Regions from separate parts of the Amphritea sp. HPY genome, predicted to be linked through region 1. Evidence: predicted binding sites of a transcription regulator. Region 1 holds the regulator's gene; each other region holds the start of a gene.
What was found. The regulator LexA, encoded in region 1, represses DNA repair genes until DNA is damaged. The targets are predictions, from matches to a motif close to TACTGTNTANNTANACAGTA.
Positions count from the first base shown of each region.

Region 2: a site for LexA is predicted at 993-1,012, ahead of ruvC (crossover junction endodeoxyribonuclease RuvC). Genes of this name have one in related genera too.
Region 3: a site for LexA is predicted at 882-901, ahead of uvrD (DNA helicase II). Genes of this name have one in related genera too.
Region 4: a site for LexA is predicted at 994-1,013, ahead of ACQUQM_RS08085 (DNA topoisomerase III). Genes of this name have one in related genera too.

Region 1 is NZ_CP194015.1:1,684,143-1,686,346, forward strand. It holds gene dinG (ATP-dependent DNA helicase DinG) at 1-747, opposite strand, end outside; gene lexA (transcriptional repressor LexA) at 877-1,479, shown strand; gene ACQUQM_RS07610 (cell division inhibitor SulA) at 1,484-1,939, shown strand; gene ACQUQM_RS07615 (hypothetical protein) at 2,030-2,204, opposite strand, start outside.
Region 2 is NZ_CP194015.1:1,825,435-1,827,638, forward strand. It holds gene ACQUQM_RS08235 (trimeric intracellular cation channel family protein) at 1-358, opposite strand, end outside; gene ruvC (crossover junction endodeoxyribonuclease RuvC) at 447-962, opposite strand; gene aspS (aspartate--tRNA ligase) at 1,087-2,204, opposite strand, start outside.
Region 3 is NZ_CP194015.1:4,190,319-4,192,522, reverse strand. It holds gene uvrD (DNA helicase II) at 1-865, opposite strand, end outside; gene ACQUQM_RS18610 (homoserine kinase) at 1,123-2,076, opposite strand; gene ACQUQM_RS18605 (DUF2782 domain-containing protein) at 2,097-2,204, opposite strand, start outside.
Region 4 is NZ_CP194015.1:1,793,392-1,795,595, reverse strand. It holds gene ACQUQM_RS08095 (TIGR04211 family SH3 domain-containing protein) at 1-233, opposite strand, end outside; gene ACQUQM_RS08090 (glutathione S-transferase N-terminal domain-containing protein) at 457-825, shown strand; gene ACQUQM_RS08085 (DNA topoisomerase III) at 1,042-2,204, shown strand, end outside.

The sequences.
Region 1 (2,204 bases):
AGGGAGAATCGCACCGCCGCCGAGAGACAGATCCGCGAGAACAATATCGTGGTTGGCGATCACGCATTCAACCTGATCAAGTTCACGTCGCGCTTTAAAAAAACTACAAGCACCAAAGTTACTACAGCGTCGATTGGTACATTGCAGATGGTCGCTGGTCAGCGGATACCAATCCTGATCGTTGATTTCCTGTACCAGATTGTCCCGATCACCATCCCAGCGCCCTGAGGCAAACTCATTAAGCAGAGATTTATAAAACTCAACGGTTTCATCATCCAGGCGTAGTGCAACTTCATCTTCATATAACGCCTGCTGCCCTGTCGCACCATGGGAATCGAGATGTTGTTCAGCTTTATTAATACAGAAATACCGGCCGCGACCTTTGGCCAGACCAAACGATAGCGACAAACCTGTGTGCTCAAGAACTTCTGGCAGGTCTTTATGCAGCAACTGTTCCTGCAACGCCACTGTCGCAGTGGAAAGCACAACTTTCTTACCCAGGGCTTTCGCTATAGGGATAACCGCCAGCAGATAACCGATAGTTTTACCGGTGCCGGTACCCGCCTCAATGACACTGACATGCTTTTCACCCAAACGATGACTTTTGTCGTCGGTGAGTATATTACCCAGCACCTTGGCAACCTCAGCAATCATCTGTTTCTGACCACGACGTGGTTTCAACTGACGGCTTTCCAGAAAGCGCCGGTAAGCACCCTGAATCTCTTGTTTCAACTCTTCTGTCAGCACACGACACACCTGCAGCTCTTATTCTGCGGCCATTCTACCAATAATACTGGATATATAAACATAAAAATGTTTACAAATATAAAATACTGTATATAGTTACAGCTACTGTATAAAAAAACAGAGCCGATCATGAAACTGACACAACGCCAAACAGATGTACTTGATTGCATAAAACACTACATCCGAACCACTGGCTATCCACCTACCCGCGCAGAAATCGCTCGCGAGCTTGGTTTTAAATCAGCCAATGCTGCGGAAGAACATCTTAAAGCGCTTGCCCGTAAAGGTGCTATTGAGATGATCGCTGGCACTTCACGTGGCATACGTATTCCAAATTTCGACGATGAAGATAGCGGTCTGCCGATAGTGGGCCAGGTTGCTGCCGGTGAACCTATACTGGCGCAGGAAAACGTAGAAGACCGGATTACCATTGCTTCTGACTTCTTTCACCCCCCTGCTGATTATCTGTTACGGGTACGCGGTACGAGTATGAAAGACGTTGGCATTATGGATGGAGATCTGCTTGCAGTACATCAGTGCCAGACCGCCAAAGATGGAGAGATTGTTGTTGCACGATTGGATAACGATGTCACCGTTAAGCGCTTTAAACGGGAAGGAAAGCTGATCTATCTGATCGCAGAAAACAAAGAGTTTGAACCAATTGTTGTCGATCTGGAACAGCAAGAACTCTCAATTGAAGGCCTTGGTGTCGGGGTTATCAGAAGAGGATAAGAACATGTTGCAAGTAGAAAACAGCGTTAATCTAAATACCGCTATGCCGGCAGCCCTTTTGCGACCGGAAACTGTAAGAGTTAAGCCTCATTCAGGACTGGCCGGGAAAATAACCGAGATCGTATTACAAAATAACGATTTCGAGCAGATGACGATGTTGCTGCCACTGCTTGCACAACTCAGCAAAGATGATCGCTGGTTTGCCTGGATCGCTCCGCCAGCCACCTTGCCCAAGGCCCTGCTAGAGGCTGCAGGAATCGATCTCAACAAAGTTATGTTACTCCAGCCAGACCAGAACCATTCAACCTATGATCTGGCCTGCCAGGCACTTCAGGCAGGCACCTGTCACGCAGTTATCACCTGGCCAGGTATGCTCAACAATCAAGAATTGAAAAATCTTGAGTCTGCAGCGCTAAACGGTGCCAGCCACGGCATTGTCATCCGCGGGCGGAATGACTAAATACCTTATCATTGCAGCCTCTCCTGCTCTTTGAGTACAACTAAAAACAGCGCCAGAAGCGCTGTTTTTTTTAGCTGTACAAACAGATAATCAGTGAATCACCTTGGGCCGGAGATCATCTGTATTATCTGAAGACCCATCAGAGGCCTGACCCTCTTCCGATTTCTGATTAATATCAGATATCATATGAATTCCGGCAGTCAGCATTACCTTAGCAACATCGATATGCTGTTCGTGCAACTGCTCAAGTATGTGATCAGAAAAA
Region 2 (2,204 bases), 140 kb from region 1:
CCGGCGGCATACCCAGGGCAGTAGCTTTTTGCGCACCCAACACTGCAAAAAGTGACATTCCCAGTGCATCAAGCAATAACAGAAGCCGCCGAGGATAGGCAAGATAACGACACAGGATAAAGGCCGCTATAGCAGAGATAATGGCGGTCCAGAGATAAGTGGTATTGGCAACCCAGATAACCGGATGAACGTCCAGGGTAATATCCCTGATAGTTCCGCCACCCAGCGCCGTCACTATCCCCAACACAACCACACCAAGGATATCCAGCTTTTTACCCTGCGCAGCCAGTGCTCCGGTGATCGCAAAGACAGCGACCCCAGCCACATCAAAGATATGTATTAAATCTGCAACGCCCATTAAGCTAATCTCCAAACAGCATCAGCCACAATATCGGTAAACTGCGCACCGGCATTACAAAGCAGGTAGTACAAATCTGTAGCCGCTATCAACGCAACCTCCGGCCACGACTACCCTTAGCACCGGCCATCATCACAAGACTGGTCCGGGTATGAGAGTGACACAGTGCGATAGCCAGCGCATCAGCGGCATCTTCCTGGGGCAGCCCAGGCAGCTTAAGAATGGATTTAACCATATGCTGCACCTGAGACTTATCCGCGCCACCATTACCTACCACGGCCTGCTTAACCTTACGTGCCGCGTACTCAGCCACAGGCAGTTCCTGATTGACGCCGGCAACAATTGCCACCCCCCGTGCCTGACCAAGTTTCAGTGCTGAATCAGCATTGCGCGCCATAAACACTTGCTCAATCGCCATCTCTTGCGGGCAGTAATGCTCAATAATCTCTGTTACGCCGGCATACACCTGTTTCAGCCGTTCAGGGAGATCATCACCTTTGATTCGAATACAGCCACTGGCAACATATTCATTCTTACTGCCCACACTGTTAATGATACCGTAGCCGGTAATCCGTGAGCCTGGATCAATCCCTAATATCAGCATGCTGCAGGCTGTCGCCTCCGCCCAGAAAAACACTGTTTATTTATACAGACAACCATACCTGAGTAAGCGCCATAAAAAAAGCCGTGCTAGGCACGGCTTTTCAATTACTGTGAATAAAACTTAATTAAGGCGTTTTACGCAGCTTAATGTTCAATTCACGTAGCTGCGCAGCACTTACCTCACCCGGCGCCTCAGTCATCATGCACGAAGCACTCTGAGTCTTAGGGAATGCGATAACTTCACGAATAGAGTCAGTACCGGTCATCAGCATGATAAGACGATCCAGACCGAATGCCAGACCACCGTGCGGTGGCGCACCGAATTTCAATGCGTTCAACAGGAAGCCAAACTTCTCTTCCGCTTCTTCATCACTGATACCCAGCACTTCAAACACGGTCTTCTGCATATCCTGATCGTGGATACGGACAGAACCGCCACCCAGCTCACAACCATTCAGAACCATGTCGTAGGCACGAGACAGAGCACCCAGCGGGTTTGCTTTCAGTTCTTCCGCGGAACAGCTTGGCGCTGTAAACGGATGGTGCAGCGCGGTCAGGCCACCCTTATCGGTTTCTTCAAACATCGGGAAGTCGACAACCCACATCGGCGCCCACTCACGTTCAGCCATATTCAGATCTTCACCACACTTGATACGCAGGGCACCCAGTGCTTCGCTAACAATCTTCTCCTGGTCAGCGCCAAAGAACACGATATCGCCGTTCTTAGCTTCCAGACGCTCCATGATAGCCATAGCAACGTCTGCGCCCAGGAACTTAACGATTGGAGACTGCAGACCTTCTACACCCTTCTCAAGTTCGTTAACTTTGATCCAGGCCAGGCCTTTAGCGCCGTAGATACCAACAAATTTAGTGTATTCATCGATAATCTTACGGGTCAGCTTAGCACCACCCGGAACCTTCAGAGCAGCAACCCGGCCTTTAGGATCTTTAGCAGGACCGGCAAACACCTTGAACTCGATCTCAGCCATCAGATCAGCTACATCGACCAACTCCATCGGGAAGCGCAGGTCGGGCTTATCGGAACCGTAACGCTGCATCGCCTCGGAGTATGGCATGCGCGGGAAATCACCCAGATCGACATTCAGCATATCCAGGAACAGCTTGCGGATCATAGTTTCGGTCATACCCATGATCTCTTCCTCATCCATAAATGAGGTCTCAATATCGATCTGGGTAAATTCAGGCTGACGATCGGCACGCAAATCTTCGTCACGGAAGCACT
Region 3 (2,204 bases), 2.5 Mb from region 1:
GTTCCAGGCGGACGATTAAAGTCTCGACGAAGTCCTGGTGATAGCGCTGGATGTTTTCAATCCGGGCGCCACGCCAGCCGTAAATGGACTGATCATCATCGCCCACGGCCATCAGTTTTTCCGGTAGTGGCTTACGTGGATCAAGCGGATTACAGAGCAGTTTCAGCCAGGCGTACTGGATCGCGTTGGTATCCTGGAACTCGTCTACCAGAATGTAGCGGAAACGTTCCTGATAATGTTCCAGCAGGGCAGGATTGCGATCCCGTAATAGTTCCAGAGAGCGTAGCAACAGTTCACCGAAGTCGACCATACCGCCACGCTCGCAGGCATCTTCGTAGGCGTGGTACATGTTGACCATCATCTGGGCATACGGATCGCCGCCAGGCTCAATATGTGCGGCACGCAGGCCTTCATCTTTCTGAGCGTTGATATACCACTGGAACTGTCGCGCCGGCCAGCGGCTGTCGTCCAGATTCATCTCTTTTGCCAGACGTTTGATCAGCCGCAGCTGATCATCGGAATCCATAATCTGGAAGTTTTCCGTTAATCCTGCGTCGCGCCAGTGGGCTCGCAGGATACGGTGTGCCAGGCCATGAAAAGTACCGACCCACATGCCGCTGGGATTGACGCCCAGCAGCTCTTCGATTCGGCCGCGCATCTCTTTGGCGGCCTTGTTGGTAAAGGTCACCGCCATAATAGAGTAAGGCGACAGCCCTTCTGTCTGGACCAGCCAGGCGATACGGTGCACCAGCACCCGGGTTTTACCCGAACCGGCACCGGCCAGCACCAGCATATTACAGACCGGCGCAGAAACCGCTTCCCGCTGGGGTTCATTCAGTGAATCGAGGAGATGAGAGACGTCCATAGTGGCTCGCATGAATTGCTGTATAAATAATCAGTAGGGGAGTATAGCCGCCAAGGCGGCAAGTGGCTAGACGCAAAGCGGAGCTTTGCTTGCTAGAACGGCGTGCAAGCACGCCTGCTAGTGGCTAGAAAAATCAAAGGCAAAGATCAAAATCCACGCCCCCTTCTTACAAAGCACGTTTTCACTTTCCATGAAAAGAAGGCTTACTTGCTTTTTCTAGCTACTAGCTAGCCGAACTTGTTCGGCGGTCTGCTGCCTCAAGGCAGCTTGGCTGGCTTTGCAATACGGCTTAGTAAAATCCGCCGAAGTTCATCCGGGTCTTTGATCTTCTGGGTTGAATCCGGGTCCATTGCGGGGATCAGGCGTGACAGCCAGAAGCGCATCGCGGCGGTTCTTACCAGCTGGGGCCAGGCTAGGTATTCGTTGTCTTCAAATGGGCGTTCTGATGCGTATCCTTTCAGTAGTGCGTCTTCACGATCGGAATCTACACTGCCGTCAGGGTTAACGCACCAGTCGTTGGCAACGATTGCCAGATCGTATAGCAGGTAACCGGTACAAGCGTTGTAGATATCCAGGATGGCGCTTAGCTGATCACCTTCAAACAGCGCGTTGTCGTAGAACAGGTCGCCATGGATCGCGCCCTGAGGCAGGTGCCAGTCCTGCTCGCGTAATTGGTCAAACAGGTCGACTTCCTGGCGCAGCAGGTCGGCATCTTCAGTACTTAGCTTACTGGTCAGATGCTCGGATTCCCGGCGCCACCAGAATACGCCCCGGTGGGCCTGGCGCTGCAGGTAGAAGTCTTTGCCAGCAACGTGAAATTTTGCCAGTGCAGCGCCGATCTGGGTGCAATGATCCGGTGTCAGAGTTTCAAGGTGCCGGCCAGGAAAGCGCGGCTGCAGCAGAGCCGGACGGTTATGCATAGATTTCAGGGCGATGCCGTTTCTGTCCTGCAACGGGTATGGCACAGGAATATCCTGTTCCGCCAGCCAGGTGGTCAGCTCGACAAAATAGGGCATTTCGCTCTGGTTCAGCTCTTCGAACAGGGTCAGAACATACTCCTGGCGACAACCGGCATTGTCGTTCAGGGAAACGAAGTAATTGGTATTCTCAATACCGCCTTCGATGCCTTGAAAATCAACCAGTTGGCCAAGATCGAAATCCTGTAGCAGTGCCTGCAGGTCGGCGCCGCTAACGGTGGTATATACAGCCATAAAACCTATCTATTGTTAATCTACCAGCTAAAAATAATCCACTTAGGCAGCATCAGCGATGAGTTTTCAAAGCGGCTGAATTCACCTTCATCGGTGGGTACCAGATAGTAAGTCTTACCTACCACAGG
Region 4 (2,204 bases), 110 kb from region 1:
GTGATCGCCGTGCCGCTACGGATTCGACCGGAGATTTTGTACTGATCACTTGGCCCACCATGATAAAAGGTATACACATCATCACTGATATAAGCGGGCGCTGCGAAGCTTGTAGTTGCGTAAGTTGAGAAAGTTACGACTATCGCGGCGAATACGAAAGTGTAGAAAGATCGTATCAGTCGGCTAGCAGAAGATGTGTCGGCGGTAGCGTTCGGCAAATGTTGAGGGTACATAGCGTTCCTGTTTCTATTGGTATGGGCATCTTTCCTCCCCCCCCCAAGGTAAGAAGGTAAAGCTGATCCAGAGTTGACCCAGGATGAGTCAAAAAGTTCAGCGGGAGTTTACGTTGAATATGTGCCGCAATAAAGGGGCATATGTCTGGAATCACATAAAAGAGTGGAAAAAACAGGTTTAAGCCATGCTATAATCCCGCCTCATTTTTTTGGAGGGCCTGTTGTGGCAATTATTCGTTGGCTGTTAGGACGCTTAATCCTGTTACTTAATGCAATTTTTCGGCCGCGGGCGATGCAACGCTCTGCTGAAGCGCAACAGGAACTCGATCAGCGTACCGCACATCTTGCTCTGTATCAGTACGAGGCGTGCCCGTTCTGCGTCAAAGTACGTCGCTCATTACGCCGTAATGGTCTGAATATTGAGATTCGCGATGCTAAGCGTAACGATCAGTTCAAACAAGAGTTACAAACCGGCGGCGGAAAACTAAAAGTACCTTGTTTGCGCATCGAGGATTCATCGGGCGAGCCTAGCTGGATGTACGAATCGTCGGATATCATCGCATATCTTGAGAAATCATATGTCAGCTCCTGAGCGGTGCTGACAGATTGACGGTAAGTGAACAATTAAGTTAACTGGCAAGTTAACGACAAGGCAGCTTTAGCTGCCTTTTTTGCGTCTGATTCGTAGCTAATTTGTTCATTGGCATTCTAATTACGACAGGGGGCAGTGGCATCGGGCCTCTGACTAGGGTATTGTTCTGGCTGTATAAATAAACAGTATTTAGCAGTTAACACACCGGTTTTATCGATGATTCTCTATATTGCAGAAAAACCCAGTCTGGCGCGGGCCATCGCAGAGGTTTTACCTAAGCCCCAGCGCAAGCATGAGGGCTATATTGAGGCGGGCAACGGCGATATTGTCAGCTGGTGTCTGGGTCATCTGCTGGAACAGGCGGATCCCGATGAATATGATCCACAGCTAAAGTCCTGGCGCTCTGAGCATCTGCCGATTATCCCCGAACAATGGCAACTCAAGCCGCGTTCTAAAACCCGCAAACAGCTATCGGTGTTACGTAAGCTGATTAAGCAGAGCGACCAGCTGGTTCATGCCGGCGACCCTGACCGTGAGGGGCAACTGCTGGTGGATGAGGTGATCGACTACCTTGGTGCCAGTAGCGCAAAGAAGCAGGCGGTGCAGCGTTGTCTGATCAGTGACCTGAATGCTAATGCGGTGCGCAAAGCGCTGTCGCAACTGCAATCAAATAGTGAATTTATACCGTTATCCGTGTCTGCGTTGGCGCGGTCTCGCGCTGATTGGCTGTACGGCATCAATATGACCAGGGCCTATACCATTCGTGGCCGTCAGGCGGGCTACAATGGCGTGTTATCCGTTGGCCGGGTGCAAACACCACTGCTCGGCTTGGTTGTCAGGCGGGATCAGAGTATCGCCGGTTTTGTCTCGAAACCATTCTATGAAGTGGTTGCCGTGTTGCAGACTGAGGCTGGGGAAACATTTGAGGCCAGCTGGAAACCCAGTGAAAATTGCCGCCCTTATCAGGATGATGAGGGGCGGGTGATGTCAAAACAACTGGCTGAAAATGTACAGCAACGGGTGACCGATAAGCCAGCCAGGATTACTGAGCTGCAACAGAAACAGAAGAAGCAACGCGCGCCGTTGCCTTTCAGCCTTTCCTCATTGCAGATCGAGGCCGCAAAGCGCTTTAATCTCAGCGCTAAGCAGGTACTGGATCTGTGCCAGGGGTTGTATGAAAGGCATAAACTGATTACTTACCCACGTTCCGATTGCCGTTATCTGCCAGCGGAACATCATGCTGAAGCGGGGCAGGTGATGACATCGCTGTATCAGAATAATCCCGATCTCGAGGCCTTCCGTCCGCAGTTGGATAGTGGTCGTCGCAGCCTTGCCTGGAACGACAGCAAAGTGTCGGCCCACCACGCCATAATCCCAAC